One region of the Streptomyces sp. AgN23 genome, then DNA from elsewhere that is predicted to be linked to it. Evidence: riboswitches for the same ligand, from Rfam matches in the RefSeq annotation. Region 1 holds a riboswitch; each other region holds the start of a gene.
The links. A riboswitch is a leader RNA that binds a small molecule or an ion and turns the genes downstream of it on or off. The one in region 1 is predicted to bind S-adenosylmethionine.

Region 1 (4,571 bases):
TGGATCGCGCTGTAGTGGACGAACACGTCCGCACCACCGTCGACCGCGATGAAGCCGTACCCCTTCTCCGCGTTGAACCACTTGACGGTGCCCTGAGCCATTCCTAACTCCCCTATTGCTGGCCCTTGCGCAGGACCGCACTCCGCGGACCCGGGTCAGACCTCACCCCCCGGATGTGGGGGGTGTGCGCCGGAACGCGTCGACCGCCGCTGAATGTATCCGTCCCAACGCCCTCTGCAACAGGTCAATCGGACGAGAATTCTGGGCACGGCCGAACGGTTAAAAGTGAGGATTTATGTGAAGTTCGGGCAAGCCGGGCGGGACATAGGGAACCAACCCGGCAATTCGCGCTCACACTTTACGCACAACTTGACGAGTTCTCATATGTGGTTCCGGCCCGGGGGCCATCGGGGAATCCGGGCAACTGTATCGCGATTCCACACACGGAATCGCCCCGTCCGGTTGTCCCCGGACGGGGCGATGCCAAAGGTGAGGAGGGTGGACGCGGGGTCAGCAGCCGCCCGCGACCGCCGGGATGATCGAGATCCCGGCACCGTCCGGGGTCGCCGTGGCCAGGCCGTCGGCGAAGCGGACGTCGTCGTCGTTGACGTAGACGTTGACGAAGCGGCGGAGCTTGCCGGTGTCGTCCAGGACGCGGGCCGCGATGCCCTGGTGGTTCTTCTCCAGATCCGCCAGGACCTCGGCGAGGGTCGCGCCCTCGGCGGGGACCTCGGCCTGACCGGCGGTGTACGTGCGCAGGATGGTCGGGATTCGGACGTTGACGCTCATGCGAGACCAGCCTCTCGGAACGACTCAAGGGTGGGGCGGATGATGGCGGAGGGACCCGTGGTGGGGGCCACCGCGTCGAGGGTCTTGAGGCCGTCGCCGGTGTTGAGCACGACGGTCGTCAGGGACGGGTCGAGCAGACCGTCCTCGATCAGCTTCTTGGTCACGCCGACGGTCACCCCGCCCGCGGTCTCCGCGAAGATCCCCTCGGTGCGGGCGAGCAGCTTGATCGCGTCGACGATCTGCTCGTCGTTCACGTCCTCCACCGCGCCGCCCGTACGGCGGGCGATGTCGAGGACGTACGGGCCGTCCGCGGGGTTGCCGATGGCCAGCGACTTGGCGATGGTCTGCGGCTTCTGCGGCCGGACGACGTCATGGCCGGCCTTGAAGGCGGCGGAGACCGGGGAGCAGCCCTCGGCCTGGGCGCCGAAGATCTTGTAGGGCTTGTCCTCGACCAGACCGATCGCGATCAGCTCCTTCAGTCCCTTGTCGATCTTGGTGAGCTGGGAGCCGGAGGCGATCGGGATGACGATCTGGTCGGGCAGCCGCCAGCCGAGCTGCTCGCAGATCTCGTACGCCAGGGTCTTGGAGCCCTCGCCGTAGTACGGCCGCAGATTGACGTTGACGAAGCCCCAGCCCTCGCCGACCGGGTCGCCGATCAGCTCGCTGCAGAAGCGGTTGACGTCGTCGTAGGTGCCCTCGATGCCGACCAGCTCACCGCCGTAGACCGCGGCCATGACGACCTTGCCGGCCTCCAGGTCGTGCGGGATGAAGACGCAGGAGCGGAAGCCCGCCCGGGCGGCCGCGGCGCCGACCGCGCCGGCGAGGTTGCCGGTGGAGGAGCAGGAGAGCGTGGTGAAGCCGAAGGTGCGGGCGGCCTGGACGGCGATGGCGACGACCCGGTCCTTGAAGGAGTGGGTGGGGTTGCCGGAGTCGTCCTTGATGTGCAGCTCACCGGTGACGCCCAGCTCACGGGCGAGGTTGTCGGCCTTGACCAGCTGGGTGAAACCCGGGTGCAGGCTGGGCAGGTCCGCCACGTCCGCGGGGACGGGCAGCAGCGGGGCATAGCGCCAGATGCTGTTCGGACCGGCCTCGATCCGCCGGCGCAGCTCCTCCGGGTCGCCGGCCGGCAGCTCGTACGCGACCTCCAGCGGCCCGAAACAGACCTCACACGCGAAGATCGGGCCCAGCTCGAACCGCTCACCGCACTCCCGGCAGGACAATGCGATGGCGGGACCGAAGGCACCGGAGGCGTCGGAGGCGGGGGACGCGGTTGAGCTTTCTACTGACTGCACAGCCATGGATGGCGAGGCCCTTTCTCCTCATCTTCCTCGCGACGCATTTCGTCACGAGACGGAATTGGCACCTTCCCGAGCTGGGAGCCTCGCTGCGGAATGCGAGATCAGCTGGAGGGTTGCCGGGGCTTCAACGGGCCGTTCCCTCTGCCCCTCTGGATGAGCGGTATGGCGCCGGGCGGACCCGGGCGTTTGTCAGCACGGCATCATCACGGGCTTCCTCGGTAAACACCGAGGTCGACCCCGACATACGACGGTCTCGTGCGTTGTTCAAGACTGTAACCGAAGGCCCGGATGGTTGAGCTAGCCGTCCGAAGCGCGAGATGAATCACAGGCGACCACGGCAGGGAGAGACACAGGTGCTGGAAGAGGTGGAGCGCTGGCTGAAGCACCGCTCCTGGTCGGCCGACGACCGGCCGCTGGACCGCCTGCTGGACGCGAAGCGGGCCACGGCGACGACCCTGAGCGTCGTCCTGCCCGCCCTGAACGAGGAGGCCACGGTCGGCGAGATCGCCGCGACGATCCGCCGGGAGCTGATGAGCGAGGCGGCGCCGCTGGTGGACGAGCTGGTGGTGCTGGACTCCGGCTCGACGGACCGCACCGCCGAGGTCGCCGCGGCGGCGGGCGCCACCGTCGTCCCCCGCGACTCGCTGCTGCCCCGGCTGCCCGCGCTGCCGGGCAAGGGCGAGGTGCTGTGGCGGTCCCTGCTGGCCACGCGCGGCGACATCATCTGCTTCGTCGACGCCGACCTGCGGGAATTCGATCCGCGCTTTGTCTCGGGGATCGTCGGTCCGCTGCTGGCCGACCCCGCGCTGCAGCTGGTGAAGGGCATGTACGACCGCCCGCTGGGCGACGTGGCGGGCCAGGGCGGCCGGGTCACCGAGCTGGTCGCCCGCCCGCTGCTGAATCTGCACTGGCCCCAGCTGGCCGGATTCGTCCAGCCGCTGGGCGGTGAGTACGCGGCGCGCCGCACGCTGCTGGAGCGGCTGCCCTTCCCGGTCGGCTACGGGGTCGAGCTGGGGCTGCTGGTCGACGCGCTGCACACGGTGGGTCTCGACGCGCTCGGCCAGGTGGACATCGGGGTGCGCAAACACCGCCACCAGGACGGGCTGGCGCTCGGCCGGATGGCGGCCGCGATCTACCGCACCGCGCAGCTGCGGCTGGCCCGGGGCCATTTGGTGCGGCCGCGGCTGACCCAGTTCGACCGGGGCGAGACCGGCTTCGAGCCGCGCACCACGGACGTGGACACCGAGGAGCGGCCGCCGATGATCGAGATACCGGAGTACGCGGAGCGGCGCGCGGCGTGATCGCCCCCGGGGTATCACGCGACAGCCCCCACGGGCGGGAACAGGCCGCCCCATACCGCCTACGGGGCAAGAAACCGTACGTACGTTTGCGCGGGGTCTCGGCTGGCTAGGCTCGCGACATGGCAGTTCCGCGCACCGCTCCGATCCTGGTCGCGTCCAACCGCGGTCCGGTCTCGTACACCCTGGGCGAGGACGGCTCGCTCACCGCCCGGCGCGGCGGTGGCGGGCTGGTCTCCGGCCTCAGCGCCATCGGCCCCGACGCGAACGCGGTGTGGGTGTGCGCGGCGCTCGGGGAGGGTGACCGCGCGGCGGCCCGGCGCGCCGGGGACAGCCATCTGAACCCCGGTGACACCGGCGGCCAGCAGGTGCGGATGCTCGACATCGCACCGGATGTCTTCGCCGCCGCGTACAACGGCATCGCCAATTCGGTGCTGTGGTTCATCCACCATCTGCTCTACCAGACCCCGGTCGAGCCGGTCTTCGACGCGGAGTTCGCCGACCAGTGGGCGGCCTACGAGGCATATAACGCGGCCTTCGCGGACGCGCTCGCCGAGGAGGCGGTGGACGAGGCCGCCGTCCTGGTGCAGGACTACCACCTGGCGCTGGTGCCCGCGATGCTCCGCGAGCGCCGCCCCGATCTGCGGATCGGTCACTTCTCGCACACCCCCTGGGCCCCGCCGGACTACTACCGGCTGCTGCCGGACGAGGTGGCGGCGGGTGTGCTGCGCGGCATCCTCGGCGGCGACCGCGCCGCGTTCCTCACCGAGCGCTGGGCCGGTGCCTTCGCCGACTGCTGCGCGGCCGTGCTGGGCGCGGAGATCGTCCGGGACGGCGACGGCGACGGCGACGGTAATGGCGACGGCGCGGCGACGGCCGTGCGCTTCGAGGGGCGGGAGACCCGGCTGGGCGTCCACGGCCTCGGTGCGGACGCGGACTTCCTGCGGCAGCGGTCGCGGCAGGCGGATGTGGACGAACGGCTGACCAGTCTGCGGGCGCAGATCGGACCGGGCCGGAAGTCGATCGTCCGGGTGGACCGCACCGAGCTGTCCAAGAACATCGTGCGTGGGCTGCTGGCCTACCGGCGGCTGCTGGAGACCCACCCCGAGTGGCGCGAGCGCGTGGTGCACGTGGCCTTCGCCTACCCCTCCCGCCAGGACCTCGCGGTCTACCGCGACTACACCGA
Region 2 (4,571 bases), 4.4 Mb from region 1:
GAGGGGCAGGCGTTCCGGTTCACCCCCGCTTCCGCCGGGATGCGGAAGCTGATCGTCCTCGATCCGGACGACGGCAGCGTGCTGGACGTCGAGGAGACCGTCACCCGGGACGATCCGGAGTACAGGCTGAAGGCGGGCGACGTGATGTCCTACAAGGCGTGGGTGTCCTGATCGGGCGGACGCGAGGGCGCCGAGCGGGCCACGGGCCGAAGCGGAGACACGTCAGTCGCCGTCCCGCTGGCAGTGGGGGCACCACAGGCTGGTCCGCCCCGCGATCCGGCCGCGGCGCAGCGGATGGCCGCAGCGGGGGCAGTGCGGGTCCGGGTCGTCGCGCTGTCCGGTGAGCCAGTCCGGGTCGTCCGGCACCCGCTCCGCCCGCACCGAGGCGCGCAGCACCTCGCGTATCGCGGTGTGGAGCCGTTCGCGCTCGTCGTCGGCCAGCGCGTTGGCCGGCCGCCGCGGGTGGATCCGGGCCCGCCACAGGATCTCGTCGCCGAGCAGGTTGCCGAGCCCGGCGATCACGGTCTGGTCGGTCAGGGTGGCCTTGACGCGTCCGCGCCGCCCCGCCAGCAGCCGGTCGAGATCGGCCCGGCTCAGGGAGAGGGCGTCCGGGCCCTGATCGCCGAGGATCCGGTCGACGTCGGCGTCGGTGGCGGCGAGCCAGATGCCCTGAAGTTTGCGCTGGTCCTCGTAGCCGAGGCGGTGGCCGTCGTCGAGGTCGAAGGCGACGCGCTCGAACCGGCCGGCCGGTTCGGATTCCGCCCCGCAGACCAGCCGCCCGGTCATGCCGAAGTGCACCACGACCGTGGGCCCGTCGGTGGGGGCGATCAGCCACTTGCCGTGGCGGCGCGGTGCGGCGAAGCGGCGGCCCTTGAGATCGCGCTTCAGCCGCCGCGCGGTCACCCCGTGCAGCACCCCCGCATCGGCCACCTCCGCCCGCTCGACGCGGTGGCCCTGGGCGCAGGAGGCCAGCGTTCGCCGGAACCCCTCGACATCCGGTAGCTCGGGCATAGCGTCAGGCTACGCCCGGGGCCTCCGTCGCGCGTTACGGAGAACCACCCCCTTGGGGGCTTTCATCAGATAAAGTCCAAGTTATGCGATTCATGCGCTTCGCCCCGGGGGCGAGCGGTCGCAGCCATACGCTGTTCGCGGTCATACGGTGTCTGCCGTTCCTGGTCCTGGCGGCGGTGCTCAGCATTGAGCTCTCCCCCGCGCACACCCTCTACACCGGCCCCCTGCTCTCCCCGGCGCCGGCGCTGGCGGCGGTGACCATGGGGCCGTTCGGCACCGGCGGTGTGGCGCTGGCGGCCACCGCGGTGAGCGCGATCACCGCCACCCACAACGGCGTGTGGGGCACCGAGGTGGTGTACGCGAATCTGCTGGCCCTGCTGGTGGTGGCGGTGGCGAGCGTGGCGACCAGCGCGGTGCGGGTGCGCCGGGACCGCGAGCTGGCCCATATCCGCCGGATCGCCGAGGTCTCCCAGAACGTGGTGCTACGGCCACTGCCCGCCCGGATCGGTGCCGTGAACACCGCCAGCGTCTATATGGCGGCCGAGCGCGGAGCGCAGATCGGCGGGGACCTCTACGAGGCGATGTGCACCCGCTACGGAGTGCGGCTGATCGTCGGCGATGTGCGGGGAAAGGGGCTGGCCGCGGTGCGGTCCGCCGCGGCCGTGGTGGGCGCCTTCCGGGAGGCGGTGCACTACGAGCAGGACCTGTCCGAGGTGATGCACCGCTGTGCGGCCGCGCTGGCGCGCGAGTACGAGCTGCTGGACCGCTCCCAGCTCCAGGACCCGCAGGAGCTGGAGGAGCAGTTCGTCACCGTCCTCCTCGCCCAGGTGTCGGACGAGTCGCTGGTCGAGCTGATCAACCGCGGCCATCCGCCGCCCCTGGTGATGCGCGAGCGCAAGGTGCGCTCCCTGGACCCGGCGCGCCCGCTGCCGCCGCTCGGCCTGGAGGAGTTCCTCGGCCCTCCCCCGATCCGCGCCGAGACCTTTCCGTTCCTCCCCGGTGACCGGCTGTTGCTGCACACCGACGGCGTGGTCGAGGCCCGCAACCACTACAACGAGTTCTTCCCGCTGCACCGGACCATGGAGACGCTGGACGGCGCCACCCCGGGCGAGTACCTGGACCGGCTGCGCCACGCCCTGGTCCGGCATGCCGAGGGACGGCTGGCGGACGACGCGGCCATGGTCCTCATCGAGCGCGCCATCGGCGGCACGCGGCGGCCGTTCCCCTGAGCGGGCATCCACCGTGCCGTCGGCCCGTGTTGGCCACTTCGGCATGGGTTGACGCCCTCGCGGAGCGCGACGACACTGTCAGGGACGGTCACGATTGTCAGCGCCCACCGTGCGGAACCCCCGCTCAGATGGGTCATCGGCCCCGGCTCGCTGACAGGCAACCCTTCTCCCGCGACGGGGTGCCCCCGGGTGACGACCAGGTTCCGTCGGCGTGGACGGGACAAGCGCGGTCTCGCTGCCTCGCGAGCCCCCGATGATGGGATCGGTGAGATGCCCAGGACCGACAGCGACGGGGACGGCGCCCGTCGGCGTCCCCGGCCGTGGTCCCCGCTCCGCCGTCTTCACCTCCTGACCAGGCGTCTCCACATCGACCTGCTGCGCATCTGCAGCGCCGCCAGTCCAGCCGTCTGAATCGACGCGGTCACCGAGCGCGGCCCAGCGCGCCGGGGTCGGGGATCTCCCGGCACCCTCCCGGCGAACGCGCCACGCTGGCTTCCCTTCCGTCGCGCCATCGGCGCCGCCCAGACCGGCGGGCCGGGGCTCCGTCCTTGCCTTGGAGAGCCATGTCCGAGACGTTTCCGATCAGTTCAGGTCCTGCCGCTCTTCTCGATCCCGACCCCTGCCCGCCCGGCCCCCGGATCGCCCCGCCCGCTGCGCCGCACCGCTTCCGCAGCCGCATCGGCGTCGACCTCGCCGGTGGCTTCTATCCGGTGCCGCATCGGTATCGGCTCTACCTCTCCGCGAGCTGTCCGCTCTCGCTGCGCGTCTCGATCACCCTCGATCTGCTCGGGCTGCGGGACACCGTCGCCACCACCCTCGTCGGCCCCCCGGACGACACCCCCGAAGCGTTCGCCGCACTGCGCGGGGCCTACGAGGCCACCTGGCACCGCTACGGCGGACCGGTGGACGCGCCTGCCCTCTGCGACGGCTGGACCGGGCGTGTCGTCAGCAACCACACGCCCGACATCCTGCGCGACCTCGCCGGCCAGCTGAGCAACCATGGCGGACCGGGGCGTCCCCGGCTGCGCCCGGCGCCCCGCGCCACGGACATCGACGCCCTCCGGGAACTCCTCGACGAGGACATCACCCACGCCGCGTGGCAGGCCTGGACGGCGCACGAGGCGCAGTGCCGGGACGTCTCGCTGGAGCGGCTGCTGACCGCCCTCGGCCGGCTCGACCGCAGGCTGGCTGTCGCACCGTACGCACTGGGCGACGAGCTGACCGCCGCCGATGTGGACCTGTGGGTGGCCCTCGTCCAGCTCGACACCGAGCACCGGCTCCACCTGGACGCCGACGCGGCCCAGCGGGTCTCCCGCCATGAGCAGCTGCGCGCCTATGTGCGGCGGCTGCACGACCATCCGGCCTTCCACACCACGATTCCGGAGGCCCTCCAGGACGACGTGTCCTGAGCGTGCGTCCCGGACCAGGCGCCCTGTCCGGCGGCTCGGCGCAGGACAGGGCGGCCCGACTCAGGACAGGCCGGCCCGGCTCAGGACAGGGCGGCCCGGGCGTCGCCGAACTCGCTCATCGCCCCGGACACGATGGCCTCCAGCCGGGCGTGGTGGGCGCCGCGCCAGTAGACCCGCTCGCAGACCGTGCAGCGGGCGAAGACCTCATACGTGCGCCGGGTGCCGTGCTGGAGCAGCTCCCGGACCGACTCCTTGTCGGCGTCCTCCAGCGGGCCGTTGCAGGCGGTGCAGCGGGTCCAGGGCGCCAGGCTCGGGGTGAACCGGCCGAGGACGTCCCGCAGTTGCTCATCCGGGCGGTCGCTGTAGACATACGCCCCGGCCCACAGCTCACGGCGGCGCAGCAGCCCCCGGTCGCGGGAGAGCAGCACCCGGCGCTGGGCGGCGGAGCGCGCGGCCAGCTCAGGGTCGCCGATGTCCTCGCTCTCGTACGCGGCGTCCACGCCCAGCAGCCGCAGTCGGCGCGCGAGCGTGCCCAGGTGCACATCGAGCAGAAAGCGCAGCGGCGCGCCCGGCACCCGCTGCGGGCGGACGACCGGATGGACCTCCACGGTCTCCCCCGCGCTCGGCAGATGCGAGACGCCGGTCTCCTCGCCGTTCACCACCAGCCGGCCGACCTCGGTGAGCGGGACCCCGAGCGACTCGACGACATGGCCGAGGGTGGAGGCGCCGTCGGTGACCACGGCCGTCCAGGGTCGGCGCCGCTCCTGGACGGCGAAGAATCGCAGTTCAGGAGCGAGGCTGAGGTGAATCTCGGGTCCGTTCACACCGCCAGCATGCCAGGCGCGCCCGGCCCGAGGCGACGGCGTTTCGGGTCCGCCCCCGGGCTTGACGATCATGGAAGCGGTCACCGGCGGGAACGCGT
Region 3 (4,571 bases), 1.6 Mb from region 1:
CGGTGTCGCCTGGCTGACCGCGTACTTCGTGATGCTGATCGGTGGCGGTAACGACCTGTGGGCCACCCACTTCCACCTGTCGATCAACTCGATCACGTGGTTCGTGCGGATCGGCTTCTTCGCCGGCCCGGTCCTGGCGTTCATCGCCACCAAGCGGATCTGCCTCGGCCTCCAGCGGCGCGACCGCGACAAGGTGCTGCACGGCCGTGAGACCGGCATCATCAAGCGGCTGCCGCACGGTGAGTTCGTCGAGGTCCACGAGCCGCTCGCGCAGGAGCAGCTGCATATGCTGACCCAGCACGAGCAGCCCGAGCCCTACGAGATCGGCCCCGAGACCGACGAGAACGGGGTCAAGCGGAAGGTGACGCCCGCGCAGCGGATCCGTTCGAAGCTCTCCAAGGGCTATTACGGCGAGGACAACGTCATTCCGAAGCCGACCCGCGAGGAGTACCACGAGATCACCAGCGGCCACGGCCACCACTGATCTCCGCCGTACCGCTCTCGCACGTCAGCTGACGCCACAGACCAGGGCCCCGGCCCGGACCACACGGTCCGGCCGGGGCCCTGGTCGTGCTGCCGATAGGCTGGCGGCGGGCCGCTGACGTGCGCGGCCCCTTCCCTGCCCACCCCACGGATCCAGGAGCGGACCATGGACGTTGTGACCCCCGCCGGAGGCGACAGCACCGCGACGGCCCGCACCTGGCCGGACGTACTGACCTCGCTGATCGCCGGCCGGGACCTCGATGCCGACGACACCGCCTGGGCCATGGACCGGATCATGCGGGGCGAGGCCACCGACGCCCAGATCGCCGGTTTCGCGATCGCGCTGCGCTCCAAGGGCGAGACGGTCTCCGAGGTGGCCGGTCTGGTGCGGGCCATGTACGACCACGCCAAGGTGATCGAGGTGCCCGGGGAGACCGTGGACATCGTCGGCACCGGCGGCGACCGCGCCAAGACCGTCAATATCTCCACCATGTCCGCGCTGGTCGTCGCCGGTACCGGCGCGCGGGTCGTCAAGCACGGCAACCGCGCCTCGTCCTCCGCCAGCGGCGCCTCCGATGTGCTGGAGAAGCTCGGCGTCAACCTGGACATCACCCCGGAGCGGGTGGTGGAGGTCGCGGAGGAGGCGGGGATCACCTTCTGCTTCGCGGTGAAGTTCCACCCGTCGCTGCGGCATGTCGCCTCGGCCCGCCGCGAGCTGGGCGTCGCCACCCCGTTCAACCTGCTCGGCCCGCTGACCAACCCGGCGCGGGTGAAGTGCCAGGCCACCGGGGTCGCCGACGCCCGGATGGCGCCCATCATCGCCGGGGTGCTGGCCGAGCGGGGCTCCACCGCGCTGGTCGTCCGCGGTGACGACGGGCTGGACGAACTGACCGTGACCACCACCTCCCAGGTGTGGGAGGTCCGGGGCGGCGCCGTGCGCCAGGAGACCCTCGACCCGCGGGACGTGGGCATCGAGCGGGCCCCCGTGGAAGCCCTGCGCGGCGCGGACGCCTCGTACAACGCCGATGTCGCCCGCCGTCTGCTGGCGGGCGAGCGGGGCCCGGTCCGGGACGCGGTGCTGCTGAACTCGGCGGCGGCGCTGGTGGCGCTCGAACCGGAGCCGGGGGACAAGCCCCTGGCGGAGCGGATCGCGGCGGGTGTCGCGCGGGCCGCCGAGTCGATCGACTCGGGCGCGGCGCGCGACGTCCTGGAGCGGTGGGTACGGGCCACCCACGCCTAGGCGTTGCCCTTACGGCGCCCATGTTCCGTCCGTGTCCTGTCCGGGATGCGGACAGGGTGTGGGCGCCGCCGTACGGCATGGCATACTCCTGCCCAGGTCACGAGTGACAGCGACTACGGCCCCGGCCCGCTGTCCGGCAACCCTCCGTCCGTGGCGGGGTGCCCCGGGTGATGACCAGGCCGCCTGGCAGCGAGGCCGGCGGCAAGCGCGGACCCCTCGCACTAGGGGTCCTGGTGGTCGAGGGAGTTCTTCCGTGATGCAGCGAATGCGCTAGGGCCGAGCGGCCCGTTTTCCCTCCTGTGCTCCGCGCGGTGGTGCCGTGCGTCGAGCGCTTTCCCGCGCCCTGATGGCGGGCTCACCGCCGTCCTCGTGCGCGTTACGCATTCCCACGCCTTCGACCCTCCCGGGAGACTTCGCCATGTCCGCGCGCCCTTCTGCCACCGCCTCCGCCGCCTCCGCCGATTCCGCCGCCTGTGAGCCGCTGCCCGTGCTGGGCAGCGATGTCCTGGTGCCCCTGGTCACCGGCGGCGAGGTGACCTACGCGGCGCTCGACTACGCCGCCAGCGCCCCCGCGCTGCGGCGGGTCTGGGACGACATCGCCGCCTACGCGCCCTACTACGGCAGCGTGCACCGCGGGGCGGGCTACCTCTCGCAGCTGTCCACCGACCTCTTCGAGAACAGCCGTAAGGACGTCGCCGCCTTCCTCGGCTGCCGCGAGGACGACCAGGTCGTCTTCACCCGCTCCACCACCGATTCGCTCAACCTCCTGGCCGCCGTGGCGCCGCGGGGCACCGAGGTCTTCGTCTTCGAGACCGAGCACCACGCCTCGCTGCTGCCCTGGGAGCAGCGGGAGGACGTCACCGTCCGCTACCTCAGCGCCCCGCGCTCCCCGCGGCAGGCGGTGGAGACGCTGGAGCAGGCGCTCGCGGGGCGCGCCAAGGGCCCGGCGCTGGTCTGCGTGACCGGCGCGTCCAACGTGACCGGTGAGCTGTGGCCGGTGCGGGAGCTGGCCGCGGCCGCGCACGCACACGGCGCCCGTATCGTCCTGGACGCCGCGCAGCTTGCCCCGCACCACCCCGTGGACATCGCGGAGGCGGACGTCGACTGGGTGGCCTTCTCCGGGCACAAGCTGTACGCGCCCTTCGGCGCCGGTGTGCTGGCCGGGCGGGCGGACTGGCTGCGGGAGGCCCGGCCGTATCTGGCGGGCGGTGGCGCCAGCCGTAAGGTGACGCGCAGGGACGACGGCGGGGTCGACGTCGAGTGGCACACCACCGCCGCCCGGCACGAGGCGGGCTCGCCGAACGTCATCGGCGTCTACGCGATCGCGTCGGCGTGCAGGGCGCTGACCGAGGCCGGTTTCGAGGGCCTGGTCGCCCGTGAGCGGCGGCTGATCGAAAAGGTGCGGGCGGGGCTGGCCGAGGTGCCCGAGGTGCGGGTGCTCTCGCTCTTCGGCGACGACGCCCCCCGGGTCGGCGTGCTGTCGTTCGTGGTGGAGGGCTGGAACAGCTCCCACTTCGCGGCGGCGCTCTCCGCGGAGTACGGCATCGGCGTACGCGACGGGCTCTTCTGCGCGCATCCGCTGGTCCGCACCCTGCTGGACAGCGAGCCCGACGAGCCGGGCGAATGCGGTGCGCCCGAGGCCGCGCCGGGGGAGCGCTCGCTGAACGCGATCCGGGTCAGCTTCGGGGCGGGCACCCCGGACGAGCATGTCGAGCGGTTCGTCGGCGCCGTGAAGGAGCTGGTACGCGAGGGTGCCCGGTGGAGCTACCGCACCGAGGACGGCCGCTGCGTCCCGGACCGCGGCTGAGCCCGCTGGGCCCCGGGGCTGCTGGGGGCTGAGGGAGCGAGCCGCCGGGCCCCGGGGGATCCGGGGGCTGAGGGCGCCTCTGGGCCCCGCGGATGCCGGGATGCAGGTGCCGGAAGTGTGGCGCTAGCCGTCCAGGCCGATCGCGAACGCCGCCTCGAGGTCGTGCTGGGAGTACGTCCGGAAGGCGATGTGCGTCTCGGTCGAGGCCACCCCCGGCAGCTTGCTGATCTGGCCGGTGATGATGTCCGCGAGGTCGTCGTGCCGGGCCACCCGCACCATCGCGATCAGATCGTGCGCGCCGGTGACCGAGTAGACCTCGCTCACGTTCTCCAGCGCGGCGATTTTCTCGGCGGTCTCCGGAATCCGGTCCACGCTGGTCTTGATGAGCACGATCGAAGTGATCACGGCTGGCTTTCTCCCTCACTCGCCCTGGCTGCGCCGCCCACTCTAGTCGTCCTCCCGAACCGCCCCCACGCGTAGAGAAAGCCGAGCGTGAAGCCCACGAGATGGGCGAGATAGGCGACGCCGGGGCGGTCGTCGGCCTGCCGGGCGGCCAGCCACTGGAGGGCCACCCAGAAGATCAGCACCGCCCAGGCCGGAAAGCGCAGCGGTAGAAAGAACAGAAAGGGAAAGAGACTGGTCACCCTGGCTCGGGGAAACAGCCACAAGAAGGCTCCGAGCACTCCGGAAATGGACCCGGAGGCACCCACCAGGGTCTGGGCGGAGTCGGCGTGCGCGGCGGCGTAGCCGAGCAGGGCCAGATAGCCCGTGACGAGGTAGAAGACGGCGAACTGGACTCGTCCCATCCGCTCCTCGGTCATCGCCCCGAAGACGTAGAGAAACAGCATGTTGCCGAGCAGATGCAGCCAGTTTCCGTGCACGAACAGCGCGGTCAGCGGGGCGAGCGGCTGATCGGGGGAGCCGCTCCACAGGGCGCTGGGCACCACTCCCCAGCGCTCGAAGTACGTGGACTGGGCCTCCACCAGCCGCTCGCCCGTGCCATAGCCGGGGTTGAGCCCCGAGGCCGGTCCGATGACGAAG

Region 2: another riboswitch for S-adenosylmethionine. It lies ahead of AS97_RS40525 (glutathione S-transferase C-terminal domain-containing protein); the one in region 1 lies ahead of thrC (threonine synthase).
Region 3: another riboswitch for S-adenosylmethionine. It lies ahead of AS97_RS14650 (aminotransferase class V-fold PLP-dependent enzyme); the one in region 1 lies ahead of thrC (threonine synthase).

The regions. Positions count from the first base shown of each region.
Region 1 covers NZ_CP007153.1:4,954,233-4,958,803, forward strand. The annotation lists gene AS97_RS21250 (cold-shock protein) at 1-101, opposite strand, end outside; gene AS97_RS21255 (MoaD/ThiS family protein) at 511-789, opposite strand; gene thrC (threonine synthase) at 786-2,087, opposite strand; SAM riboswitch class I at 2,106-2,247, opposite strand; gene AS97_RS21265 (glucosyl-3-phosphoglycerate synthase) at 2,441-3,388, shown strand; gene AS97_RS21270 (trehalose-6-phosphate synthase) at 3,508-4,571, shown strand, end outside.
Region 2 covers NZ_CP007153.1:9,355,508-9,360,078, reverse strand. The annotation lists gene AS97_RS40540 (CU044_5270 family protein) at 1-171, shown strand, start outside; gene AS97_RS40535 (DNA-formamidopyrimidine glycosylase family protein) at 223-1,011, opposite strand; gene AS97_RS40530 (PP2C family protein-serine/threonine phosphatase) at 1,095-2,240, shown strand; SAM riboswitch class IV at 2,327-2,473, shown strand; gene AS97_RS40525 (glutathione S-transferase C-terminal domain-containing protein) at 2,804-3,649, shown strand; gene AS97_RS40520 (Mut7-C RNAse domain-containing protein) at 3,730-4,473, opposite strand.
Region 3 covers NZ_CP007153.1:3,336,729-3,341,299, reverse strand. The annotation lists gene AS97_RS14660 (cytochrome bc complex cytochrome b subunit) at 1-484, shown strand, start outside; gene trpD (anthranilate phosphoribosyltransferase) at 650-1,723, shown strand; SAM riboswitch class IV at 1,819-1,937, shown strand; gene AS97_RS14650 (aminotransferase class V-fold PLP-dependent enzyme) at 2,142-3,530, shown strand; gene AS97_RS14645 (Lrp/AsnC ligand binding domain-containing protein) at 3,654-3,935, opposite strand; gene AS97_RS14640 (rhomboid family intramembrane serine protease) at 3,932-4,571, opposite strand, start outside.